Regions from separate parts of the Rhodococcus sp. NFXS4 genome, predicted to be linked through region 2. Evidence: predicted binding sites of a transcription regulator. Region 2 holds the regulator's gene; each other region holds the start of a gene.
What was found. Region 2 encodes HspR, which represses chaperone genes until heat shock. Its sites were predicted from a motif close to ANNTGAGTNNNNNNNACTCANNT; they were not measured.
Positions count from the first base shown of each region.

Region 1: the regulator HspR is predicted to act here: its motif matches at 3,657-3,679, upstream of lon (endopeptidase La).
Region 3: the regulator HspR is predicted to act here: its motif matches at 1,373-1,395, upstream of clpB (ATP-dependent chaperone ClpB).

Region 1 covers NZ_CP192221.1:248,458-253,289, reverse strand. The annotation lists gene J4E04_RS01225 (ABC transporter ATP-binding protein) at 1-1,225, opposite strand, end outside; gene lon (endopeptidase La) at 1,326-3,644, opposite strand; gene J4E04_RS01215 (OsmC family protein) at 3,837-4,232, opposite strand; gene J4E04_RS01210 (alpha/beta fold hydrolase) at 4,276-4,832, opposite strand, start outside.
Region 2 covers NZ_CP192221.1:4,054,074-4,058,905, reverse strand. The annotation lists gene dnaK (molecular chaperone DnaK) at 1-139, shown strand, start outside; gene grpE (nucleotide exchange factor GrpE) at 136-744, shown strand; gene dnaJ (molecular chaperone DnaJ) at 788-1,969, shown strand; gene J4E04_RS19160 (heat shock protein transcriptional repressor HspR) at 1,997-2,419, shown strand; gene J4E04_RS19155 (FAD-binding oxidoreductase) at 2,423-3,178, opposite strand; gene J4E04_RS19150 (alpha,alpha-trehalose-phosphate synthase (UDP-forming)) at 3,192-4,667, opposite strand; gene J4E04_RS19145 (hypothetical protein) at 4,787-4,832, opposite strand, start outside.
Region 3 covers NZ_CP192221.1:4,277,087-4,281,918, reverse strand. The annotation lists gene J4E04_RS20200 (DUF2277 domain-containing protein) at 1-85, shown strand, start outside; gene J4E04_RS20195 (globin domain-containing protein) at 79-1,242, opposite strand; gene clpB (ATP-dependent chaperone ClpB) at 1,449-3,995, shown strand; gene J4E04_RS20185 (GTP-binding protein) at 4,006-4,832, opposite strand, start outside.

The sequences.
Region 1 (4,832 bases), 880 kb from region 2:
GTCCGGGCTCGGCGCGGAAGGACACTCCGTGGAGCACTTCCTCGCCGCCACGCGCATCCAGGACGGACACGTCCTCCAGAGACGCCAGTGACACCTTGTCGGCCGACGGATAGGCGAAGCGGACGTCGTCGAACTCGACGGTGACCGGGCCCTCCGGAACCGCCCGGGCGTCGGGCTTGTCGGTGATGAGCGGATCGAGGTCGAGGATCTCGAAGACCCGCTCGAAGCTCACCACGGCGCTCATGATGTCGACGCGGGCGCTCGCCAGTGCGGTGAGCGGTGCGTACAGCCTGGTCAGAAGCAGCGCGAGAGTCACGACCGACCCTGCGTCGAGCTGCCCCCGCAGCGCGTAGAAGCCACCGAGGCCGTAGACGAGCGCGAGTGCCAGCGCGGACACGAGGGTCAGCGCCGTCACGAAGACGGTCTGGACCATGGCCGACCGCACGCCGATGTCGCGGACGCGGCCCGCCCGCAGCGCGAACTCGGCCGACTCGTGGTCCGGGCGTCCGAACAGCTTGATCAGTGTCGCGCCGGGAGCGGAGAAACGCTCCGTCATCTGCGTCGACATGGCCGCGTTGTGCGCGGCGGCCTCACGCTGCAGACGGGCGAGCCGAGTGCCCATCCTGCGGGCCGGGAGCACGAAGATCGGCAACAGCAACAGTGCCAGCAGGGTGATCTGCCAGGAGATCCCGAGCATGACGACGAGGGTGAGCAGCAACGTCACGAGGTTGCTGACGACACCCGACAGCGTGCCGCTGAAGGCGCGCTGCGCCCCGATGACGTCGTTGTTCAGCCGCGAGACCAGGGCACCGGTGCGCGTGCGCGTGAAGAAGGCGATGGGCATCTTCTGCACGTGGTCGAACACGCGAGTACGGAGGTCGAGGATGAGGTTCTCGCCGATCCGCGCCGAGAGCCACCGGTTCACCAGCCCCGTACCCGCATCGAGCAACGCCACGACCGCGATGATGACGGCCAGCACGAGGACCGTCCCGTACGCGCTGCCCTGCACGATCGCGTCCACGACACGGCCGGCCAGCACGGGCGTCGCGACGGCCAGGACCGCCGCGACGACGCTGAGGATCAGGAACCCGACGAGCAGGGAGCGCAGGGGTCGCGCGAACACCATGATCCGCCGCACGGTCACCCGGGAGAACGGCCGATGATCGTCGCCGTTGGTGTGCATCGATCGGTACATCTGGTTCCACGCGGTCATTTCCATACTCATGTGGAACCTCCTGTTACTCGTCACGATCTCTGCACACCCACGGCGCGGCCCGTTCACCTGCACTGAGGGCAACCCCCGCGCTGCCCCGCTCATTCCGTGGTCAGGCCGCGGCGACCTGCTCCCGCGCAGGTTCGAGGGCTTGGGCGACGATATCGGCGACGTCCGACATGGGCCGGACGTCGACGGCAGCCCGTACCTCGGCCGGCACGTCGTCGAGATCGGGCTCGTTCCGCGCGGGAACGAACACGGTGGTGAGTCCGGCGCGCTGAGCGGCGAGCAACTTCTGCTTCACCCCACCGATCGGGAGTACCCGACCGTTCAGCGAGACCTCGCCCGTCATCCCGACGTCGGACCGCACGGGTCGCCCCGTCGCCATCGACACCAGCGCGGTGACCATCGTGACGCCCGCGGACGGGCCGTCCTTCGGTACGGCGCCGGCCGGCACGTGGATGTGGATCGCCTTGTCCAGCGCCGTGGGGTCCACCCCGAGTTCCGCCGCGTGCGACCGCACGTAGGAGAGCGCGATCTGCGCCGACTCCTTCATGACGTCGCCGAGCTGACCGGTGAGAGTGAGACCGGCGGTGTCACCCGTCGAGCTCGCCTCGATGAACAGGACGTCGCCGCCCAGACCGGTCACGGCCAGGCCCGTCGCGACACCGGGGACCTCGGTGCGTTCGTGTGCCTCGGGGGTGAAGCGGGGCCGTCCGAGGTAGGTGACCAGATCGGGCTCGTCCACCGTGATGGGCCGCTCGTCCTGCGCCAGCACGGTCGCCACCTTGCGCAACGCCTTCGCCAGCAGTCGCTCGAACTGACGGACACCGGGCTCACGGGTGTAGTCGGCGGCGATCGTGCGGAGTGCAGCGTCCGTGACGGTCACCTCGGCATCGGTCAGTGCAGCACGGTCGACCTGCCGCGGAAGCAGGTGGTTCCGTGCGATGACGACCTTGTCGTCCTCGGTGTAGCCGTCGATGGTCACCAGTTCCATACGGTCCAGCAGCGCTGTCGGAATCTGGTCGATCACGTTGGCGGTCGCCAGGAACACCACGTCCGACAGGTCGAGATCGAGGTCCAGGTAATGGTCCCGGAACGTGTGGTTCTGAGCCGGATCGAGCACCTCGAGCAGCGCCGCCGCGGGGTCACCGCGGAAGTCCGACCCGATCTTGTCGATCTCGTCCAGCAGGACGACGGGATTCATCGAGCCTGCCTCGGCGATCGCACGCACGATCCGGCCCGGCAAAGCTCCGACGTACGTACGCCGGTGTCCGCGAATCTCGGCCTCGTCGCGCACGCCACCGAGGGCGACGCGAACGAACTTGCGGCCCAAAGCCTTCGCCACCGACTCACCCAGCGAGGTCTTGCCGACGCCGGGAGGACCGGCCAGCACCATGACGGCACCGGATCCACGTCCGCCCACCACCGTCAGACCGCGTGAAGCGCGCCTCGACCGGACGGCCAGGTACTCGGTGATGCGGTCCTTCACGTCGTCGAGTCCGTGGTGGTCGGCATCGAGAACGGCGCGCGCTGCCACGATGTCCGTGCTGTCGTCGGTCGTCACCGTCCACGGCAGTTCCAGGACCGTGTCCAACCACGTTCGGATCCAACCACTCTCGGGACTCTGATCGCTCGAGCGCTCCAGCCGGCCCACCTCGCGCAGCGCCGCCTCACGAACCGAGTCGGGCAGGTCTGCGGATTCGACGCGTCCGCGGTAGTCGTCGGCACCGTCGGGCTCGCCCTCGCCCAGCTCCTTGCGGATGGCGGCGAGTTGCTGGCGCAGCAGGAATTCCTTCTGCGTCTTCTCCATGCCGTCGCGGACGTCGCCGGCGATCTTGTCCGTCACCTCTACCTCGGCGAGGTGGTCGGTGGTCCACTCGGTCAGCACCGTCAATCGTGCTGCCACGTCCGGGGTCTCGAGCAACTGTCGCTTCTGGACATCGGTGAGCCACGACGCGTAGCCGGCGGTGTCGGCCAGCGCGGACGGGTCCGAGAGCTTGTTCACCGAGTCGATGACCTGCCATGCCTCGCGGCGCTGCAACATGGCCAAAACGAGCTTCTTGTACTCCGCGGCGAGAGTCCGTACGGCGTCCGTCGGCTCCGGCTCGGACACCGGCTCGGCCTCCACCCAGAGGGCCGCGCCGGGGCCGCTCACGCCGGACCCGATGTGCGCACGCTTCTCCGCCTTCAGCACCGCAGCCGGCTCACCGGTCGCGAGACGGCCGACCTGCACGATCGTCGCCACGACGCCGTAGGCGGGGTAGCGGTCGTCCAGTCGTGGGGCGATCAGCAGAGTGCCGTCGGCGCTGGTCCGCGCGGCGTCGACCGCAGCGCGGGCAGCGTCGTCAAGTTCGACCGGCACGACCATGCCGGGCAGGACGACGGGGTCGGTCAGGAACAGAACGGGCAGGCGAGTCGATTCGCTCATGGGGTCCTCCAAAGTTCAGCGTGATCAGCTCAACTTGGCGGTGGGCCCCGGTGTTCCCGCAGATGAGGGCGTTCGCTGGAGGCGGACATGGCGGGGGCCGAGAGTGGTTCCCGCAGGCATTCCATGCTCCCGCAGCGGCTGCAACCACTACGGCGAGGCGGAACACCCGCGGGAACGGTCAGCCGGCGGCGCTCACTCGCTCAGCGTCACGTCCACGCCGGTGACGGTCTTGAGGAACGGGCAGATCGAGCGGGCCTGCTCCAGCACGTCGCCCGGGTTGTCGACGCCCGGCAGTGTCACGCCGAGGCGGTAGGTCGCGTCGTAGCCCGCACCGTCGGCGGAGGACAGCGTCACCTGTCCCTCCACCGACGCGCCGTCGAGGGATCCCCCCGCGGTACCGACGGCGATGCGCAGCGATTCGAGCAGGCAGGAGCTCAGTGCAGCGGCCATCAGCTGCTCGGGGTTGGTGGCCCCACCCGGACCGCCGAGGTCGGAGGGCTCGTGGACATCGAGGGAGAGCACGTCGTCGCTCGAGGAGATCGATCCGTCGGTGGCGGTGACAGTGGCGGTGTACAGGTCTTGGCTCATGCCTGCCGGGTGTCCGCGAACTGCTGTCCGCAAACCATCGAGGTCACGAGTGCTCGGCGAGAAAGCCGAGCACCTCGTCCTCGAACTTGCGCGGCTCGTCGAGAAACAGTGCGTGACTGCTGTTCTCGAACACGACGGTGCGCGCGCCGGGAATCGTGTCACCCACGTACTGTGCCGCTTCCCACGGGAACGCCTTGTCGTGCTTGCCCACCATGACCAGCGACGGCAGATCGAGTGTCGGCAGCAGATCGCGCCAGTCGTGATGGGTGTGGTCCGCCATCACCGCGTTGCGCGCGTCCGAGGGCATCTTCGTCATCTCCGCGAGGAGGACCTCGACACGCTCGGCGGGGAGGTCGGTGGCGGTGATCTCGTCGAGCTGTTCGCGGTCGAAGTTCTCGCGGTCGTACGTCACACGGCCCTGCACCGCGGCCAGCGACGCGTCGTCGAAGATGCTGGTGTGCGCCAGAGTCCACTCGGGCGTCCGGTACTGCCGCGGAGTCTGCGCGACGTAGATCGCCTGCGCCAACAGGTCGTTGCCGAACAGTTCCTGGTAACTCCAGATCACCGGACAGCCCAGCGACCACCCCAGAACGGTGACGT
Region 2 (4,832 bases):
GCAGGCTCTGGGTCAGGCACTGTACGAGTCGGCAGCAGCCGACGGAGCAGGTGCCGACGGCGCCGCCCCGACCGACGGTAGCGACGATGTCGTCGACGCCGAGGTCGTGGACGAGCCGGTCGACACGGACAAGAAGTGAGTGCTGAGGACACCGGGAAGGTAGACGCACCCGACGTCGACCCCGCCGTGGAGGAGTCCCTCGCGGGCTCCGCCACGGCGCCCCAGCCCGGTGACGTGGAGGACGAAGCAGAGGTTCTCGAGGCAGAGATGTCCGAGGGTTCCGTGGATTCCGAGACTGCACCCGAGAGGGACGAGCTGTCCGAGCGGACGGCCGACCTGCAGCGCCTCAGCGCCGAGTTCGCCAACTACCGGCGACGCGTCGCTCGGGACAAGCAGGTGGACATCGACAACGCCAAGGCGTCGGTGTTGGCCGAGTTGCTGGGTGTGCTCGACGATCTCGATCGGGCGCGCAAGCACGGTGACCTCGAGACGGGGCCGCTGAAGTCGGTGGCGGACAAGCTCGAATCCGTCATCACCGCACAGGGTCTCGTCGCCTTCGGTGACGAGGGCGACGCGTTCGACCCTGCGCTGCACGAGGCCGTGCAGCACGAGGGTGACGGCACCGATCCTGTCGTCGGCAGCGTGTTCCGCAAGGGGTACAAGGTGCGTGATCGAGTTCTGCGCACCGCCATGGTCGCCGTCGTCGACGGTTCGGGCGCCGACGTGGCATCCGACCAGGCATAGTTCGACCACAACGAAGATGTGATGTGAGAGGAGGAGGCGACCGGTGAGCCAACGGGAGTGGATAGAGAAGGACTTCTACAAGGAGCTGGGCGTCTCCTCCTCCGCGTCGCAGGACGAGATCAAGAAGGCGTACCGCAAGCTCGCGCGCGACAACCATCCGGACTCCAATCCGGGGGACGCGAAAGCGGAGGAGCGCTTCAAGGCGGTCAGCGAGGCCAATGCGGTGCTCTCCGACCCCGCGAAGCGCAAGGAGTACGACGAGGCCCGATCACTGTTCGCCAGTGGTGGTTTCGGCCGGGGCGGGTTCTCGCCGGGCGGCGGAACCAACTTCGGCGGCGGGGGTACGGCCGGCGGGTTCGACGTCGGTGACCTCTTCGGAGGTGCCGGTGGCGGAGCCGATCTCGGTGATCTGTTCGGCGGGTTGTTCAACCGTGGCGCGGCCGGTGGTCGTACCCAGGCCGCGTCGTCACGTCCCCGGCGTGGGAGTGATCTCGCGGCCGAGGTGACACTCGACTTCCGTGACGCGGCGGTGGGAACGTCTGTCCCGCTGTCCATCACGAGCCCGTCGTCGTGCACCACCTGCCACGGGAGCGGCGCGAAGCCCGGCACGAGCCCGCGGGTCTGCCCGCGGTGCAACGGTGCCGGTGTGGTCAGCCGCAACCAGGGCGCGTTCGGCTTCAGCGAGCCGTGCGACGACTGCCGGGGCACCGGCTCGATCATCGACGATCCGTGCACCGACTGCCGCGGCACCGGCGTGCAGAACCGCACCCGGTCGGTGACGGTGCGGGTTCCCGCCGGTGTCAGTGACGGGCAACGTGTCCGAGTGGCCGGACGAGGCGAGGCCGGTCTGCGCGGCGCTGCCGCCGGCGATCTGCTGGTGACCGTGCACGTGAAGAGTGACGCCGTGTTCGGCCGCACGGGTGACGATCTCACCCTCACGGTTCCCGTCGCGTACAGCGAACTGGTGCTCGGCACGACGCTGTCGGTGCCGACGCTCGACGGCCGAGTCGGTCTGAAGGTTCCGGCGGGAACGGTCGACGGCCGCACCTTCCGGGTGAAGGGTCGCGGCATTCCCAAGAAGTCGAAGATCGGTGACCTGTTGGTCACGGTGAAGGTGGCCGTGCCGTCCGAATTGGACGACGCGGCACGCGATGCCCTCGAGGCCTACGCTGCGGCGGAGAAGGCGAGTGGTTTCGATCCCCGCTCCGGGTGGCCCGGAGCCTGACGGTTCTGATGCGAGAGGAGAGATGAGATGACTCGGACGTCCAGCGATCCGCAGGATGCGCGCGACGCAGGCGCGGACCCGGATGCCCGGATCTTCGTCATCTCCGTCGCCGCCGAGCTCGCCGGCATGCACGCCCAGACACTGCGCACCTACGACCGTCTCGGACTGGTGACGCCGTTCCGCACCACCGGCGGTGGGCGACGGTACTCTCCGCGCGACGTCGCGCTGCTTCGCGAGGTGCAGCGTCTCTCGCAGGACGAGGGCGTCAATCTGGCGGGTATCAAGCGCATCATCGAACTCACCAATCAGGTGGAGGCGCTGCAGGCCCGCGTCACCGAGATGGCGACCGAGCTGGCCAAGGTTCACGCCGGGTACCGACGCGATCTCGTTCCGGTGCAACGCAGTAACGCGCTCGTCGTGTGGACGCCGCGCAACCCGAAGCAGACCTGACCGTCACCCCGTGCGGATGTTCTCCGCCGGGGTTCCCGTCGTCACCAGGGCACGCGTCGTGAAGCTCGACATCGCCGGTGATCCGCACACCAGCACGCGCTGCGACAGGTACGGCCCGCGCCGCGCCACCACCTCGCCGACGCGGCCGACGAGGTACTCGTGAGGTGCGAAGCCGGAGTCGGGTGCCGTCTGCAGCCGCACGGCCTCGGCGGCATCGAAGAACTCGTCGCGGTACGGCGGGTCCACGGGCTCGTCCACCACCGGGATCACCGTGAGCCATGGCGATGATCGCGCCATCAGGGACAGCATGTCGGCGGCGTAGAGATCGCGGGGGTGCCTGCCTCCCACGTAGAGCCGCACCCGCGGAGGTCGTGGCCGACGTGCCAGGCCCAGCAGCAGTGCGCGCATCGGTGCGAGACCCGTTCCGCCCGCGACCATCACGACGTCGTCGTCGGTGTCGTCGACACGGAGGTCGCCCGCCGGGTCGTCGAGAGTCCAGATGTCGCCCTCACGGGTCTCGCGGACGATGCTGCGACTGACCCAGCCTGCCGGTACCTCGCGAATGTGGAACTCGTACTTGCCGTCTCGCGACGGGGGTAGGGCGGGGGAGTACCGACGAGGCAGGTGCGGCGAGGTGGGCACCGTCACGGCGACGGACTGCCCCGCGGCGAACGGAACCAGCTCGCCGACGAGGCGGACGATCAGAAGATCACGGCGCAGCCGATGGCACTGCACCACTTGCGCTTCGACCACGGTCACCGGTCTTCGCGCATCACATCGTCGCCTGACCGATGTCCCGGTTGGAGATCATCTGGTTGGGCTCCTCGTCGCCGGTGCGTCCCAGCGCGGCGAGGAACGACCGCGCCCAGCGATCGACGTCGTGCGCGAGGACCTGCCGCCGCATCGCCCGGATGTGGCGTCGGCCCGATTCCGGCGTCTGCTCGATCGCGGCCATCATCGCGTCCTTGACGCTGTTCAGATCGTGCGGGTTGCACTGGTACGCCTGGCGCAGTTCGGCTGCGGCGCCGGTGAACTCGCTGAGCACGAGGGAACCGCCCAGGTCGCTGCGGCACGCCACGTACTCCTTGGCGACGAGGTTCATGCCGTCGCGGATGGGCGTCACCAGCATGACGTCGGCGGCCACGTAGTAGGCGATGAGCTCCTCGCGCGGAATGGGGCGGTGCAGGTAGTGCACCACCGGATGCCCGACGCGGCTGAACTCGCCGTTGATGCGCCCGACCATGCCCTCGATCTCACCGCGCATCTGCTTGTAGCTCTCGACGCGCTCGCGGCTCGGTGTGGCCAGCTGGATCATCACGACGTCCTCGGGATCCACCCGGCCCTCGGTCAGCAGTTCCAGGAACGCCTCGAGACGGACGTCGATGCCCTTGGTGTAGTCGAGTCGGTCGACGCCCAGCATGATCGTCTTCGGATTGCCCAGCTCTTCGCGCATCTCTCGTGCACGATCGCGCACCGGCTTACGCCGCGACTTCTCGTCGAGATCGCCCGAGTCGATGGAGATGGGGAAGGCGCCCACGCGCACGGACCGGAAACCCACCTGCACCACACCGAGTTTGGAGCGGACTCCGATGTTGCCGCGCGAGGTCGGCTGGCCGGCGAGACGCCGTGCGAGGTAGAGGAAGTTCTGCGCGCCGCCCGGCAGATGGAAGCCGATGAGATCCGCGCCCAGCAGGCCCTCGACGATCTCGGTGCGCCACGGCATCTGCATGAACAGCTCGACGGGCGGGAACGGGATGTGCAGGAAGAAGCCGATCGTCAGATCGGGGCGCAGCATGCGCAGCATCTTCGGGACCAGCTGGAGTTGGTAGTCCTGGATCCACACGGTGGCGTTCTCGGCGGCCGCCTTGGACGTGGCCTCGGCGAAGCGTCGGTTCACCTCGACGTAGGCGTCCCACCAGCTCCGGTCGTAGACGGGCCGGACGATTACGTCGTGATAGAGCGGCCACAGGGTGGCGTTGGAGAAGCCCTCGTAGTAGTCGGCGACCTCCTGCTGCGAGAGCGGGACCGGGACCAACTCGAGGCCGTCGTCCTCGAACGGGTCGACGTCGACGTCGGGGACACCGGCCCATCCGACCCAGGCGCCGTTGTTGCTCCGCAGGATCGGCTCGAGCGCGGTGACGAGACCACCGGGGCTGCGCTTCCAGACTCGGGAACCGTCGGGCGCCGTGTCGAGGTCGACAGGCAACCTGTTGGCGACGACGACGAAGTCCGAACCTGATGCGGTCACTGCTGATCCTCTGTCTCGACGTCGGGGCGCGCGGTGAGGCCGGCAGCCTGCCGCGACGGTGTCAGCACATGCTTACCCCACTCGCCGAACGCCAATCGGAGTGCAGGAGCGAGCGGCACTCAGGCGCGGACGGGCGGGTTGATCCCCAGCATGGACAGCAGCATG
Region 3 (4,832 bases), 220 kb from region 2:
GTTGCTGAGCGTGCTCCCGCCCCGCAAGCAGCCGCCACAGACGGTGCCTCCGCTACGCCGCCTGGCGCACGCGCACCCTCACTGACCCAGGGGATCGTGCTGGACGTTCTGCATCGGCGTCCCCACCTTGCGCAGTGCGTACAGAGTGGTGCGCACCATCGACGGTGACCCACACACCTGGATCTGCCGATCGGCCCACGATCCGAACCGCGTGACCACCTGCCCGAGCTTGCCCACCATGGTGTGGTTCATGCCCGGTGGGAACTCGCGTGCCGGACCGGGCCGCCACCACGGCTCCTCGGGCTGCTCCACGACCGGCACGATGGTGAGCCACGGGTTGGTGCGTGCCAGGTTCCACAGCGTGTCCAGGTCGTAGAGGTCGCTCGGATACTCGCCGCCCACGAACAGATGCACCCGCGGATTACGGCTCCGCATCGCCATGTCCATCAGCTGCGCACGCAGGGGGGCGATGCCGGTGCCACCCGCGATCATGAGCACGTCCTCGCTGCCCGGCGACGTGTCCACACTGAGTCCGCCCAGCGGCGGCCCGAGCAGCCAGCGGTCGCCCACTGTGGTCTCCGAGACGATGGCCGGACTCACCCAGCCGGCCGACACTCGCCGGACGTGGAACTCGATGCCGCGGTAGTCGTTGGGTGCGATCGCGGGGGAGAGGTACCGCCACATACGTGGACGCTGCGGGATCTGCACGCTGAGATACTGGCCGGCGGCGAAGGGAATGTCGGCGTCCGTCTGCAGGCGCACGATCGCGAGGTCGTCGAGCACGCGATGGTGCTCGACCACCGTCGCTCCCCAGTACGGCGGCAGGTCCTCGGTGTCGGCCCCGACGGCCATCGAGTTGCAGATCATCGACACCACGCGGCGCCACGCCGCGTCGGTCTCGTCTGTCCAGACGTCCGGGTCCGCCGTGGTGCGGAACGCGTCGACCAGCGCGTTCTGGGCGGCGAGGAAGTGCGCGCCGGTCAGGCCGTGCTTGCGGTGGTCACGCCCGAGTTGATGCAGGAAGGGCAGGAAGTCGCGGTCGTCGAGGTGCCGGACGACGTGGTCGACGGCGCGCAGCAGGCGGTGCCGCTGCTGATCCATGGCGGCGGGGAAGAAGCCGCGGAAATCGGGGTACTCGGCGAACAGCCGAGCGTAGAAGGCGCCGGCCACGGTGTCCGCGCCGTCGTCGGACAGCGCGGAGGCAACTCCGGCGCGCACTCGCGCCAGGGCCTGCGGGTCCAGCAATGGGCACCTTCGATGGTCGTGGCGGGTGACGGGTTCGTGCGCGAGTGGTGTGTCCGAGAGTAGTGGTCGTGTCCGGTCACGGCCAGCGCGCTGGGCGGCGCCCTCCTGCGTGATGCGGCGTCAACAAACTTGAGCGGAATAGACTCAAGTCAACTAAGGTTGTTCTCGTCGACACACCCGTTCGACCCGAAGGAAGGTGACCGGTGGACTCGTTCACTCCCACCACGAAGACCCAGGCAGCGTTGACCGCTGCACTGCAGTCGGCATCCGCAGCGGGCAACCCGGACATCCGGCCGGCTCACCTGCTCGTCGCACTGCTCGACCAGACGGACGGCATCGCCGCGCCGTTGCTGAAGGCTGTCGGCGTCGACCCGAGCGCGATCCGCTCGCAGGCGCAGACTCTGGTGGACCGCATGCCGTCGGCCACCGGCTCCACCACCCAGCCGCAGCTCGGACGTGACGCGCTGGGCGCGATCACCGCCGCTCAACAGCTGGCCACCGAACTCGACGACGAGTACGTCCCGACCGAGCACCTGGTGGTCGGACTCTCGACGGGCGATTCCGATGTCGCGACGCTGCTCCAGAGGAACGGGGCGACACCGGCGGCGCTGCGCGAGGCGTTCACCACCGTGCGTGGCAGTGCCCGCGTCACGAGCCCGGACCCGGAGGCGACGTACCAGGCTCTGGAGAAGTACTCGACCGACCTCACCGAGGCCGCACGCAGCGGCAAGCTCGATCCGGTCATCGGTCGCGACACCGAGATCCGTCGTGTGGTGCAGGTGCTCTCGCGCCGTACCAAGAACAACCCGGTGCTCATCGGTGAGCCCGGCGTCGGCAAGACCGCGATCGTCGAGGGCCTCGCGCAACGCATCGTCGCCGGCGACGTCCCGGAGAGCTTGCGCGGCAAGACCGTCGTGTCGCTCGACCTGGGATCGATGGTCGCGGGCGCCAAGTACCGCGGTGAGTTCGAGGAGCGGCTCAAGGCCGTGCTCGACGACATCAAGAACTCGGCCGGCCAGGTCATCACGTTCATCGACGAGCTGCACACCATCGTCGGTGCGGGCGCGACGGGCGAGTCCGCCATGGACGCGGGCAACATGATCAAGCCGATGCTCGCGCGTGGTGAGCTGCGGTTGGTGGGCGCCACGACGCTCGACGAGTACCGCAAGTACATCGAGAAGGACGCCGCACTCGAGCGCCGGTTCCAGCAGGTGCTGGTCGGTGAGCCGTCCGTGGACGACGCGGTCGGCATCCTGCGCGGCCTCAAGGAGCGGTACGAGGTGCACCACGGTGTGCGCATCACAGACTCCGCCCTGGTCGCCGCCGCCACACTGTCGGATCGCTACATCACCTCACGGTTCCTGCCGGACAAGGCCATCGACCTCGTCGACGAGGCCGCGTCCCGCCTCCGCATGGAGATCGACTCGCGTCCGGTCGAGATCGACGAGATCGAGCGTGTCGTGCGCCGACTCGAGATCGAGGAGATGGCGCTGGCCAAGGAGACCGACGACGCGTCGAAGACCCGTCTCGAGAAGCTGCGCGGTGAGCTGGCGGACAGCAAGGAGAAGCTGGCCGAACTGAGCACGCGCTGGCAGAACGAGAAGAACGCCATCGATTCGGTGCGCGACCTCAAGGAGCAGCTCGAAGCGCTGCGCGGCGAGTCCGAGCGGGCCGAGCGCGACGGTGATCTGGGCAAGGCCGCGGAGCTGCGCTACGGACGCATCCCGTCGCTGGAGAAGGAGCTCGCGGAGAAGACCGCGGCCACCGTTCCCCAGGGTGACGTGATGTTGAAGGAGGAGGTCGGTCCGGACGACGTCGCCGACGTGGTCGCGGCGTGGACCGGTATCCCCGCGGGCCGGATGCTCGAGGGTGAGACGGCGAAGCTCCTCCGCATGGAGGACGAGCTGGGCAAGCGTGTCGTCGGTCAGGACGACGCGGTCCAGGCCGTGTCCGACGCGGTGCGCCGCGCTCGTGCCGGGGTGTCCGATCCGAACCGGCCCACCGGGTCGTTCCTGTTCCTCGGACCGACGGGCGTCGGCAAGACGGAACTCGCGAAGTCGTTGGCGGACTTCCTGTTCGACGACGAGCGCGCCATGATCCGTATCGACATGAGCGAGTACAGCGAGAAGCACTCGGTGGCTCGGCTGGTCGGTGCCCCGCCCGGATACGTCGGGTACGAGGCCGGTGGTCAGCTGACCGAGGCCGTGCGTCGTCGGCCGTACACGGTGGTGCTGTTCGACGAGGTCGAGAAGGCGCACCCGGACGTGTTCGACATCCTGCTCGCCGTGCTCGACGAGGGCCGTCTGACCGACGGTCAGGGCCGAACGGTGGACTTTCGCAACACGATCCTGATCCTCACCTCGAATCTCGGTGCGGGTGGCGACAGGGACCATGTGATGGCGGCGGTGCGCAGCGCGTTCAAGCCGGAGTTCGTGAACAGGCTCGACGACGTGGTCGTCTTCGACGCCCTGAGCGAGGAGCAATTGCAGTCCATCGTCGACATCCAGCTGCTGCAACTACAGCGCCGCCTGTCGGCTCGTCGACTCACGCTGGACGTCACGCCGTCGGCCCGGTTCTGGTTGGCCGTACGGGGTTACGACCCGCAGTACGGCGCCCGGCCGCTGCGTCGGCTCATCCAGCAGGCCATCGGCGATCAGTTGGCCAAGCTGTTGCTGGCGGGCAAGGTCGTCGACGGTGACACGGTCACGGTGGACACGTCGGAGGACGGCGCGACGCTCGAGCTGAGTTGAGATCGACGCGTCAACCGTGCACGTGAACATCGATCGTCCACTCGGGCAACGGGTCCGGATAGCCCCTCCAGGCGTCCGGACCCGCTGTCACCTCCGCGTCTGTCAGCAGTGCGGTGTCGAGAAGGTCACGAACCATGTCCGGGCGTAGTCGTACTCCGATGACGACGATCTCCTGGCCGGCCGGAACGTCGATCTCCGACCACGGTTGCGCACCGTCGATGGTGAGGTTCGGGCCCGCTTGCGACCACACCGCCGCCCGGTCCGGTCGCGACGCGATCCAGCAGAAACCTTTGCTTCGCAACACATCGTGCAACCGGTCGAGTGTTCGGTTCAGGCGCGTGGGGTGGAACGGCCGGTCGGCGGTGTAGACGAAGCTCGAGATGCCGAACTCCTCGCTCTCCGGCACGTGGGTGCCGGTGAGCTCGTCGTCCCAGCCCGGGGCGAGTAGCGCGGCCTCGGGGTCGTAGAGACCGGTGTCGAGGATTCGGGCGGGGTCGATGGCCCCTTTGATCGTGCGCACGACCTCGGCGCGGGGATTGAGCCGTCGCACGGCGGCGTCGGTGGCTCCGGCGAGAGCGTCGGAGACGAGGTCCGTCTTGCTGATCAGCACGATGTCGGCGAACTCCACCTGGTCCACGAGGAGGTCCGAGATGGATCGCTCGTCACCCTCGGCGACATCGAGCTCGCGGTCGTCGAGTGTGTCGCCGCGGGAGATCTCCGTGAGGAAGGTGGAGGCGTCCACTACCGTCACCATCGTGTCCAGGCGGGCCAGGGTGCCGAGGCTGACGGGCGCGTCGCTCTGCGGCTCCAACTCTCGGGGCTCGAAGACCCAGTCGA